Regions from separate parts of the Citricoccus sp. NR2 genome, predicted to be linked through region 1. Evidence: predicted binding sites of a transcription regulator. Region 1 holds the regulator's gene; each other region holds the start of a gene.
What was found. Region 1 encodes LexA, which represses DNA repair genes until DNA is damaged. Its sites were predicted from a motif close to TCGAACANNTGTTCGA; they were not measured.
Positions count from the first base shown of each region.

Region 2: a site for LexA is predicted at 1,936-1,951, ahead of O1A05_RS05205 (HNH endonuclease signature motif containing protein). Genes of this name have one in related genera too.
Region 3: a site for LexA is predicted at 2,198-2,213, ahead of uvrA (excinuclease ABC subunit UvrA). Genes of this name have one in related genera too.

Region 1 is NZ_CP115154.1:2,802,448-2,805,729, forward strand. Features, by position in the region: gene O1A05_RS13180 (histidinol-phosphate transaminase) at 1-1,011, opposite strand, end outside; gene O1A05_RS13185 (LysM peptidoglycan-binding domain-containing protein) at 1,112-1,369, opposite strand; gene lexA (transcriptional repressor LexA) at 1,724-2,455, shown strand; gene O1A05_RS13195 (ATP-dependent DNA helicase) at 2,549-3,282, opposite strand, start outside.
Region 2 is NZ_CP115154.1:1,114,581-1,117,862, reverse strand. Features, by position in the region: gene O1A05_RS05205 (HNH endonuclease signature motif containing protein) at 1-1,806, opposite strand, end outside; gene adhP (alcohol dehydrogenase AdhP) at 2,133-3,152, opposite strand; gene adh (aldehyde dehydrogenase) at 3,262-3,282, opposite strand, start outside.
Region 3 is NZ_CP115154.1:2,391,983-2,395,264, forward strand. Features, by position in the region: gene uvrA (excinuclease ABC subunit UvrA) at 1-2,093, opposite strand, end outside; gene O1A05_RS11170 (MBL fold metallo-hydrolase) at 2,311-3,006, shown strand; gene O1A05_RS11175 (methyltransferase domain-containing protein) at 3,030-3,282, opposite strand, start outside.

The sequences.
Region 1 (3,282 bases):
AAACGCCGAGGTCTCTTCAGCTGTGCCTGCAGTCACACGCAAGTGGTTGGCAATACCGACATCTCGCACCAAGACCCCGAAAGCAAGTAGCCTTTGCCAGACTTCGCTGGCGTTCGACAGCCCACCAAAGAACACGAAGTTTGAATCGGAAACTGCAGGACGCAATCCCAGCTCCCGAAGCCCATCCACGATTCGATCACGTTGGACCTTAATTTCCTCAACCGTTGCCAACAGCGAGTCAACGTGGGCCAACGCGGCGTTAGCCGTCGCTTGAGACATAGAAGACAAGTGATACGGAAGTCTCACGAGCCGAATGGCGTCAGTCACTTCTGGCGCCGCCGCGAGGTAACCGAGACGGGCGCCGGCCAACGCGAAAGCCTTCGACATAGTACGCGTCACGATCAATCGGGGACGTCCGGGGAGCAGAGTAAGTGCGGAACGCGTACCCTCCAATGCGAACTCGGCGTAGGCCTCATCCACAACAACCATGGACTGGCATGCGTCGGAAGCCTCGTAAACGGCCTCGATCACGTCCAGCCCCAATGCCGTTCCGGTTGGATTATTGGGAGAGCACAGGATCACGATGTTAGGCGCGTGTTCTTCGACCTGCACTGAGGCAGATGTTGCTGTAAGCGTGTAATCATCATTCCGAATTCCGGCGATGTATCTGGTGCTCACGCCTTCAGCGAGCAAGGGATACATCGAGTAAGTCGGTGGAAAACTCAGAACACTTCTGCCTGGTCCACCAAAAGCCTGCAGAATCTGCTGAAGAATCTCGTTAGATCCATTCGCTGCCCAGATCTGCCGCTCAGTCAGACCCTCGCCAAGATAAGCCGCCAAACGTCTACGGAGTTCCGTGAATTCCCGGTCCGGATAGCGATTCAACGAACGTGCCGACTGAAGCGCTTCAGCTCCGATCGATTCGACCACGTCTGTTGGAACCGGATGCGTGTTTTCATTCGTGTTGAGCATTACCGGCACATCTAGTTGTGGTGCCCCATAGGGAGTCATGCCACGCAGGTTCTCACGCAAAGGTAGAGCCGCTAGAGCATCAGCGTTGAAATCGTTCGAGTTTGGAGTCACGCACACAGTCTAGATCCGACGTTGACCTTCAGTTCCCCGGTGACGCGGGAACGAAGAGCGTATCGCCGACATTAATATCCGATCCTGCGAGCTGGTTCAGGTCACCGATGCGCTGAACAATCTCAGCGCGGGGTGCATCGAGATCAACCTGTCCCGCGATCCCCCAGAGGGTGTCGCCGTATCCGACAGTGTATTCGATTGCACCCGAGGGCAGACCGGAGTTCGACGCGTTCGCTGAAGAACCGAACAGATCCCCGATCAGGGCCGCTGCAACGATCAGGGCCATCAGAATAATGAGGGGAAGTGTTCGTAGAACAAATCGACCGCGTCGAGTCAGGCAAATGCCGCTGCTTCCTTGGTTTTGCGTAGCGATGCTCATGATCCCACTGTCCTCTCTTTTCGAACGGCCCACTTCTTTCGACTCGATCGACCGTTCTAAGTTCGTACATCTTTTCTAGCACAGCCTTTCGACCGGATGCAAGATATTCCTCGTACAGATCTTTGAACTTGTTCGAAGAATGCTGTAGCCTTGAAGTACGGATCGCCTTGACCCTGCGAATCGGTCACCGGATGTCCCGGCGTCTTGACTGCGAAACAGAGTCCATCAGCGGCCATGGACACGATAAGAACGGAGAGCCCCATGAGTTCATCGACTCCAGACGGTCACGAGCAGAACTTCGCGGTATACAGCGTTAAGAAGCTGACGCAGCGGCAGCGACAAGTGCTCAATTACCTACGACGAGCCATCGCGAAGACTGGCTATCCACCGTCGATGCGTGAGATCGGCAAGGGGACGGAGTTGCTGTCTCTCTCATCCGTGACGTACCAGCTCAAGAAGCTCACCGAGTACGGGTACATCCGCCGAGATCCTCGTATCCCCCGGGCCATCGAGATTCTTCGCGATGAAGACGGAAATCTCCTGGGCAATGAGTCAGATTCGGCCCAGGAGATTGACACCGATGAGTTGCAGCTCCCCTTTAGCCGCGAAATCGACTCTCACAACGTCATGGTTCCCTTGGTGGGGCGCATTGCCGCCGGCGGGCCAGTGTTGGCTGATCAGCATATCGAAGATGTCATCGCCCTCCCCAAGTTGCTAACTGGTGATGGGGACCTGTTCATGCTCAAAGTCACCGGAGACTCGATGGTGGATGCCGCTATCTGCCATGGCGACTGGGTCGTGGTACGCAAGCAGAACAGCGCCACCAACGGCGACATCGTCGCCGCCTTACTCGATGAAGAAGCAACGGTGAAGACTTTCCGCCAGCGCGATGGCCATACCTGGTTGCTGCCTCAGAACACCGCGTACGAGCCCATCTTGGGCGACCACGCCACCATCATGGGAAAAGTTGTGTCCGTCCTTCGATCCATCTGACGCTATCGGCGATATAGCCCGCCGATAGAACGACAGGGGCCCAACGACGTTTTCGTCGTTGGGCCCCTGTCGCGTCGTGATCGCTCACCGTATTTAGACCTTCGCGAGGCGACCGAGGGCACCGAGCACAGTGTCCTGTTCCGTCGTGTACCAAAAGTCCGGCAGGGCTGACCGGATATACTTTCCATAGCGGGCATGATGAAGCCGCGAGTCAAGGATCGCCACGACACCTCGGTCATTAGCCGACCGGATGAGTCGACCCACGCCCTGAGCGAGTCGGACCGCAGCATGAGTCGCTGAGACTTGGATGAAACCGTTGCCCCCGCGCTGCGCAACGTCTCGTGTACGAGCCTCGGACAGTGGGTCATCAGGACGTGGGAACGGCAGTCTGTCCACCACCACCAGACGGCAGGAGCGTCCGGGGACGTCCACGCCTTGCCAGAGGGACATCGTGCCGAAAAGGCAGGTATCCTCCTCTTCCGCGAATTGTTTGATCAATGCGGACAGCGTGGAGTCGCCCTGGCAGAGAATCTGTGGATTTGGCCCCAACCGCCGACGCAACTCATGAGCCGCGTCCTCGGCCGCCCGGCGCGAAGAGAAGAGACACAATGCTCCACCCTGAGAAGCTCGCAACAACGCCTCTAGTTCGTCGTACGTCGCCGGCGAGGTGAGGCGACTTGGTTTAGGCAGTTTCTCAGCCACGTAGAGAATGCCTTGCTTGGCGTATTCGAAGGGGCTACCCACGTCAATGCCCGTCCACTCCGGTCCACCGGACCCCGAGAATCCTAGATCTCCAGCGATGGGCCCGAATGAGTCCCCGACCGTCA
Region 2 (3,282 bases), 1.6 Mb from region 1:
CCCATTGTTGACGGCGGTCGCTCCACCCTCGCGCACGGGTTGATGATGATGGGTCTGACACCAGGAAATCGGCGCCGTGCATCCCGGGGCCGCGCAGCCGCCATCGCGAGCGGCCACTGCCGCCCGGAGATGCCCGTCGAAGAACCGCTTTCTGGTTCCGACGTCGAGCACCTGGCCCGCGCCGCCGAGCACCACCGGCATCAGATCTGCCTCCACCAGCAGTTCCCGGAGGTGAGCGGGACGAATCGGCCCCGAGTACTGCCCCTCCGAGAGAAACAACTCAGGCTTCCGGTACGGTTCGATCACCGAGAGGTCGAATCCGGCCGGCAGCAGGTTTGCCGCGTGCGCCTGGCGCATCATCGTGGCGTAGTCCATGGTGACCATGACCACCGGCCGAGTGGTTCCGTGGTCGGGCAGCTTGTTCGACGGCGAGCGCAGTCCGGCGTGCAGCACCATGAGCACGGCGTGCAGGGCTCGCTGACCCCACGTGCGCCGGTCCATGTCACCCACCGGGTCGCCCTCGGGGGTCTCGGCTGCCGCGGTCTGTCCCCCGGGAATCTCGGGAGCTTCCGCGCCGTCGTTGATGAACGGGGTCTCCCCCTCGAGGGTCCGGCCGGCCGGGTTGTTCGCGGCCTGACACATGGTCTCCATCAGCTCGTGGCTGACGTCGTCGAGGCTCATTTCCCAGTCGTGATTGCCATCCCGGTTCCGACCGCGATACCGAATCCGGCATTTCTGCTCCCGATGCTCATCTTCGGGCAGCTCGCCATCGGGGTTGATGAGGTTCTCGGCCAGCTGACGCCAGCGTGCCGCGGCCTGGAAGAAATTGTCGTCGTCGAGATCGCGCGCGGATCCGGTGAGTAGCGCCTCGCCCTGTTTCAGCAGTGAATTCGCCTTGCCCCGGTCATAGGAGACTTTCTCCGCGGTGTCAGCGGCCCCAGCCATCGAGGTGATCACCGATCGCAGGGCCCGCTCGGTGACCTCGCCCCGATGGAACGCCTGCGCCGCCGTCGACAACAGGAAGTCCCGCGGGTTCGAGACGTCATCGCGCGCTCCTTGGGCAGCATCTGCCGTGCCCATGCCCGCGCCGTCTGCCGCAGCGCCGCGTTCCGTCGTCACACCGGGATCACCCGCGCCCTTAGCAGAATTCTCGACGGCGTGCGCAACGAGCAGCGCTCCGGCGGCGGGGTTCCGATACAGGCGGCGTGCCGTGTCGAGGCGCTGTGCGATCTCCTTGCCACCCACGTGGGTGAGATGACGCAGGTAGGCAGTGTGGTGTTTGTACATCACCCGTCCGGCCGGCACCCCGAGGAACTCCGGCCGATCCGCCTCGTGGTTGAAGGTGTCCGCGACCAGCCCGGTGAGCCGAATCTGCAGGGCATCGACCCGGCGGGCCATCGACTCGACGGTGCGCACCGCCTGCGGCAGCGACGCCTCCGGATCCTCACAGTGATACGCGGGAATCCGCGTCGGCACCGTCTTCTCCGCAAAGGGATCATCCGCCGGAGTCTCGTCCGTGTCCACACCGTCAGCAGCACCGTCAGCGCTCCAGCCGGTACCCCAATCCTGGGCCGAGGGACCGGAGCGAACCTCACGGAAGACGGCGAATCCCCGTAACGCTTCCGGATCCACCAGCCGATCGGTGAGTTCCTGTAGCCCCACCGAAACCAACTCCAACAGTTCCGCGGTGGAGTGACCGCTCAGATTCCGAACCTCCGAGTCACGCGCATTCGCGTCGCGCCCCGACCGCGGTTCCGGCGCGGAAGGCAGCGCCTCATCACTCAAGGGCAGTGCCGCCACGCTCATCACCTCACTCCAGGATGCCGTATCACCATCGAACAACAAACGAGATCTTTGGAGATCTAATATCAGCTATCCATAATTCATACGTTCTACATCTAGAGTACACACTTTCGCATGAAGGCACAAGTGGTCTCGAACATTTTTCTGGACTGGAGTTCAGGACCGCCAGATTCCGCGGCCTGACCTGGCACACAGCACCCACCCACAGCCCCAACACAGCACAGGGCCCGGCCACCGCACGCAGGCGGCAGCCGGGCCCTGGAACAGACGGCGGAATCGGCTCCGCCGCCGTCGTCCGTCGTGATCAGTCGACGGTGTTCACCACTTGATCAGTATTCGATCACCACGCGCCCTTCGATCTTGCCGTGCTTCATCTCTTCCAGCACGTCGTTGATGTCCTCCAGCGGGCGCCGGTGGTAGGTGGGGTGGATCTTGCCGGCGGCGTAGAACTCCAGCGCCTCCACCATGTCCTGACGGGTGCCCACGATCGAACCGCGGATCGTCAGACCCTTGAGCACGATGTCGAAGATCGGCGCCGGGAAGTCGCCCGGGGGCAGCCCGTTGAACACGATGGTGCCGCCGCGACGGGTCATGTTGATCGCCTGGCCGAACGCCTTCGGGTGTACCGCGGTCACCAGCACGCCGTGTGCACCGCCGACCTTCTCCTGGATCACCAGCTCCGGGTCCTGCACATTGGCGTTCACCGTGATCTCGGCACCGTGCTTCTCGGCCAGCGCCAGCTTGTCGTCGGCAATATCGACGGCGATCACGCGCATACCCATCGCCACCGCGTATTGCACCGCGATGTGGCCGAGTCCGCCGATTCCGGAGATCACCACCCACTGACCGGGGCGGACCTCGGTGCGCTTCAGGCCCTTGTACACCGTCACCCCGGCACACAGCACCGGACCGACTTCGTAGGGGTCCGACCCCTCGGGAATGATCGGGGCGTAGCGGGCGTCCACCAGCATGTACTCGCCGAAGGAGCCGTCCGTCGAGTACCCGCCGTTGAGCTGCGACTCGCACAGGGTCTCCCAGCCGGTCCGGCAGTGTTCACAGTGGCCGCAAGCGCTCCACAGCCAGGCATTGCCCACCGTGTCGCCCACTTTGACTTCGGTGACGTCGGGACCGACTTCTTCCACCACGCCGACTCCCTCGTGTCCGGGGATGAACGGGGGAGAGGGCTTGACCGGCCAGTCACCCTCGGCGGCGTGCAGGTCGGTGTGGCATACGCCGGTAGAGATCAGGCGAACCAGCGCCTGGTGCTGCCCCGGCGTGGGGCGTTCGGTCTGAGTGACGTGGAGATCATCGCCGAACTTCTCGACGACGGCGGCTTTCATGGTGCTCATCATGACTCCTTAATGACTGTTTTTTCTCGGCGCAACAACCTAGGGCAGGTGTTGCTGACGGTCTTTCAGGTGGTGCCCGGTGGCCGGGCGGCAGACGGGGCGATCAGGTTTAGAAGAAGCCCTGCTTGTT
Region 3 (3,282 bases), 410 kb from region 1:
AGAACCTTGTAGAGAATCTCATTGACTAGAGTCGACTTGCCCGAGCCGGACACACCGGTGACGGCCGTGAACACACCTAGCGGGAAATCGACGCTGACGTTTTGGAGATTATTCTCGCGGGCCCCCACCACAGTGAGCTGACGCTGTGGATCAAGGGGACGTCGGGTCTCCGGAACGGCAATGCTGCGGCGTCCGGAAAGGTAATCACCAGTGACGGAGCGTTCGTTGGCTTTGAGTCCTTCCAACGAACCTGAATGGACGATTTCACCGCCCTGTTCGCCGGCGCGGGGACCAATGTCGACGATCCAGTCCGCCTCAGCAATCGTGTCTTCATCGTGCTCAACAACGATCAGAGTGTTGCCCAAGTCCCGCAATCGGATCAGGGTCTCAATCAGGCGGCGGTTGTCACGTTGGTGCAATCCAATGGACGGTTCATCGAGCACGTACAGGACGCCCACCAACCCTGAGCCGATCTGCGTGGCGAGACGAATCCGCTGGGCTTCGCCGCCCGACAAGGTTCCTGCAGGACGTTCGAGATTCAGGTAGTCGAGACCCACGTCGATGAGGAAGCGCAACCGTGCTTTGATTTCCTTGAGGACCTGGTCCGCGATGCGAAGATCGCGATCGGTGAGTTCCAGATCATTCATGAAGGCAATGGCTTCTTCCATGGGAAGACGCGATACCTCGGCAATCGACTTATCGCCCACGAGCACGGAAAGCGCGGTGGGGTTAAGTCGTGCGCCCTTGCAAGCAGGGCAAGGAATCTCGCGCATGTACGCCTCGTAGCGGTCACGTGCGTGATCCGACTCTGTCTCGAGATGCTTGCGCTTGATGTAGTCGATGACACCTTCGAAACCGGTGCTGTACTTTCGTTCGCGGCCAAATCTGTTGCGGTATTGGACCACGACCTTGTAGTCCTTGCCGTGCAAAAGTGCCTTACGGGCTTTAGCGGGCAAATCTTTCCACGGGGTTTTGAGCGAGAAGTCCAGTTCGTCCGCTAGCCCGGCCATCAGGCGCTGCCAGTATTCGGCGGTTGACTTGCCGATGGACCACGGGGCGATGGCCCCGCCTTCCAGAGAGAGGTCTTCGTCCGGAATGACGAGTTCCTCATCCACCTGGAGCTGAGAGCCAATACCCGTGCAGGTTGAGCAAGCGCCAAACGGGTTGTTGAAGGAGAACGAGCGCGGTTCAATCTCGTCAATGGTCTGTTCGTGTCCATTCGGGCAAGACAGGTTCTCCGAGAATGAGCGGTACTTGGGTTGGCCGTCGGCATCAACGGCGTGGAACTCTCCCGCATTGGCACGATCTGGGTCGACGGTGGCTTCGATGTCCACGAAATCCACGACGACGAGCCCCTCGGCCAGCTTCAGCGCCGTCTCAATCGAATCGGTGAGCCGCTGACGGATACCGTCCTTCATTGCCAAACGGTCGATGACCACAGCAATGGTGTGTTTGATCTGCTTCTTCAGCTTCGGCGGATCCGTGAGTTGCACGATCTCGCCGTCGACAATGGCACGGGAAAAGCCTTGCGTAGACAGGCTGGAGAACAGGTCCACGAACTCGCCCTTACGACCGCGCACCACCGGCGCGAGCACCTGGAATCGAGTTTTCGTGGGCAACTCAGAAAGCTGATCAACGATCTGCTGTGGCGACTGGCGTTTCGCAGGTTCCCCGCATTCGGGACAATGCGGTACGCCGATACGCGCCCACAGCAGACGCATATAGTCGAAAACCTCGGTAATCGTGCCGACGGTTGAACGCGGGTTGCGGTTGGTCGATTTTTGGTCGATCGAGACTGCCGGAGACAAGCCCTCGATGAAGTCGACGGCCGGCTTGTCTACCCGGCCCAAAAACATACGCGCATACGACGACAGCGATTCCACATAGCGCCGCTGGCCTTCGGCGAAAATCGTGTCGAAAGCCAATGATGATTTTCCGGAACCGGATAGGCCGGTAAAAACGACCATGGAGTCGCGTGGAATATCTAGGTTGACGTTCTTCAAGTTGTGTTCGCGTGCCCCTTGGACGACGATCCGGTCGTGCGTGGCACTCCCCCGACGACTCGCAGGCGCACCCTCCGGGCGGGAAGCCAGGGCCGCTGAGTCGGTATCAAGTGATGGAGTGGTTGAGACAGTCACAGCGTGATCCTCGCATCGATAAAGAAGTGGAACAACATCTACTGTATGCCAGCAAGACTTCGAACGCACATTCGAGCACGTGCTGTGGTGCTGTCGTTCGCTAACAGCACACCGCCGGACGGAGCGCAGGCCAGCTAGTCAGGGCGGCTGATCCATCTCTACACTGAGTCTCATGTCTTCGTCAGCCCACAGCACCGCCGGTCCCATCACTGTCGTCCAGGATCTTCCTGAAGTAACGATCCGGACACGTTCGGTGTCGTCGATGGACAACAACGTCTATCTGATCACGTCGAAGACCTCGGGAACCCAGGTGCTGATTGATGCTGCGGACGACCCGGCCGCCATCATGGAACTCCTTGCCTCGGCAGCGGTGGACACGCCCTGCCACACCACCCTGGCCGTCATCATCACCACTCACCAGCACTGGGACCATGTGCGTGCGCTGGCCGAGGTGTCCGAACAGACCCAGACCTCAACGGCCGCGGGAACCGCGGACGCGGATGCAATTCAGGAACAAACATCGGTGACGCCGAAGGTGCTGTTGAATCACGGCGACGCCGCCCATTTTGATGGGATCTCGTTAGACATCATCGGGCTTCGGGGCCACACTCCCGGTTCGGTCGCCTTGGCCTTTGTTCCCGACGCCGATGCACCTACCGTGCTGTTCACGGGCGACTCGCTGTTTCCCGGTGGTGTAGGTAATACGCAGAACGATTCAGTGCGGTTCACGCAGCTCTTCGACGATGTCACGTCCCGGATTTTCGACGTCTATGACGACGACACCATCGTGCTGCCCGGCCACGGCGCGAGCACCACGCTCGGCCAAGAACGGCCACACTTAGACGAATGGCGGGCCCGCGGCTGGTAGGTCGCCCGCCAACCACTCTCGTCTCAGATCTGGTAGTCGAGCACTTTCTGACCGACCACGAAGACGCGACGCATTGAGAAGACCGTGAGCGTGGTTCCGTCGGGTGCCTCATAGGGCGGATAAGCCCGCAACATCGCTTCCCGGTATTCCCGTGTGTACTGCTCTTCGAGCCGAGTTCCGTCGCGTTCATCTGCGGCAGCGAGCCCTTGGAGGACGGGGCGCAATGCAGCACCACGAACCCAGGCGTAGACTGGTTCCTCCCCCAGCAGCGACTGC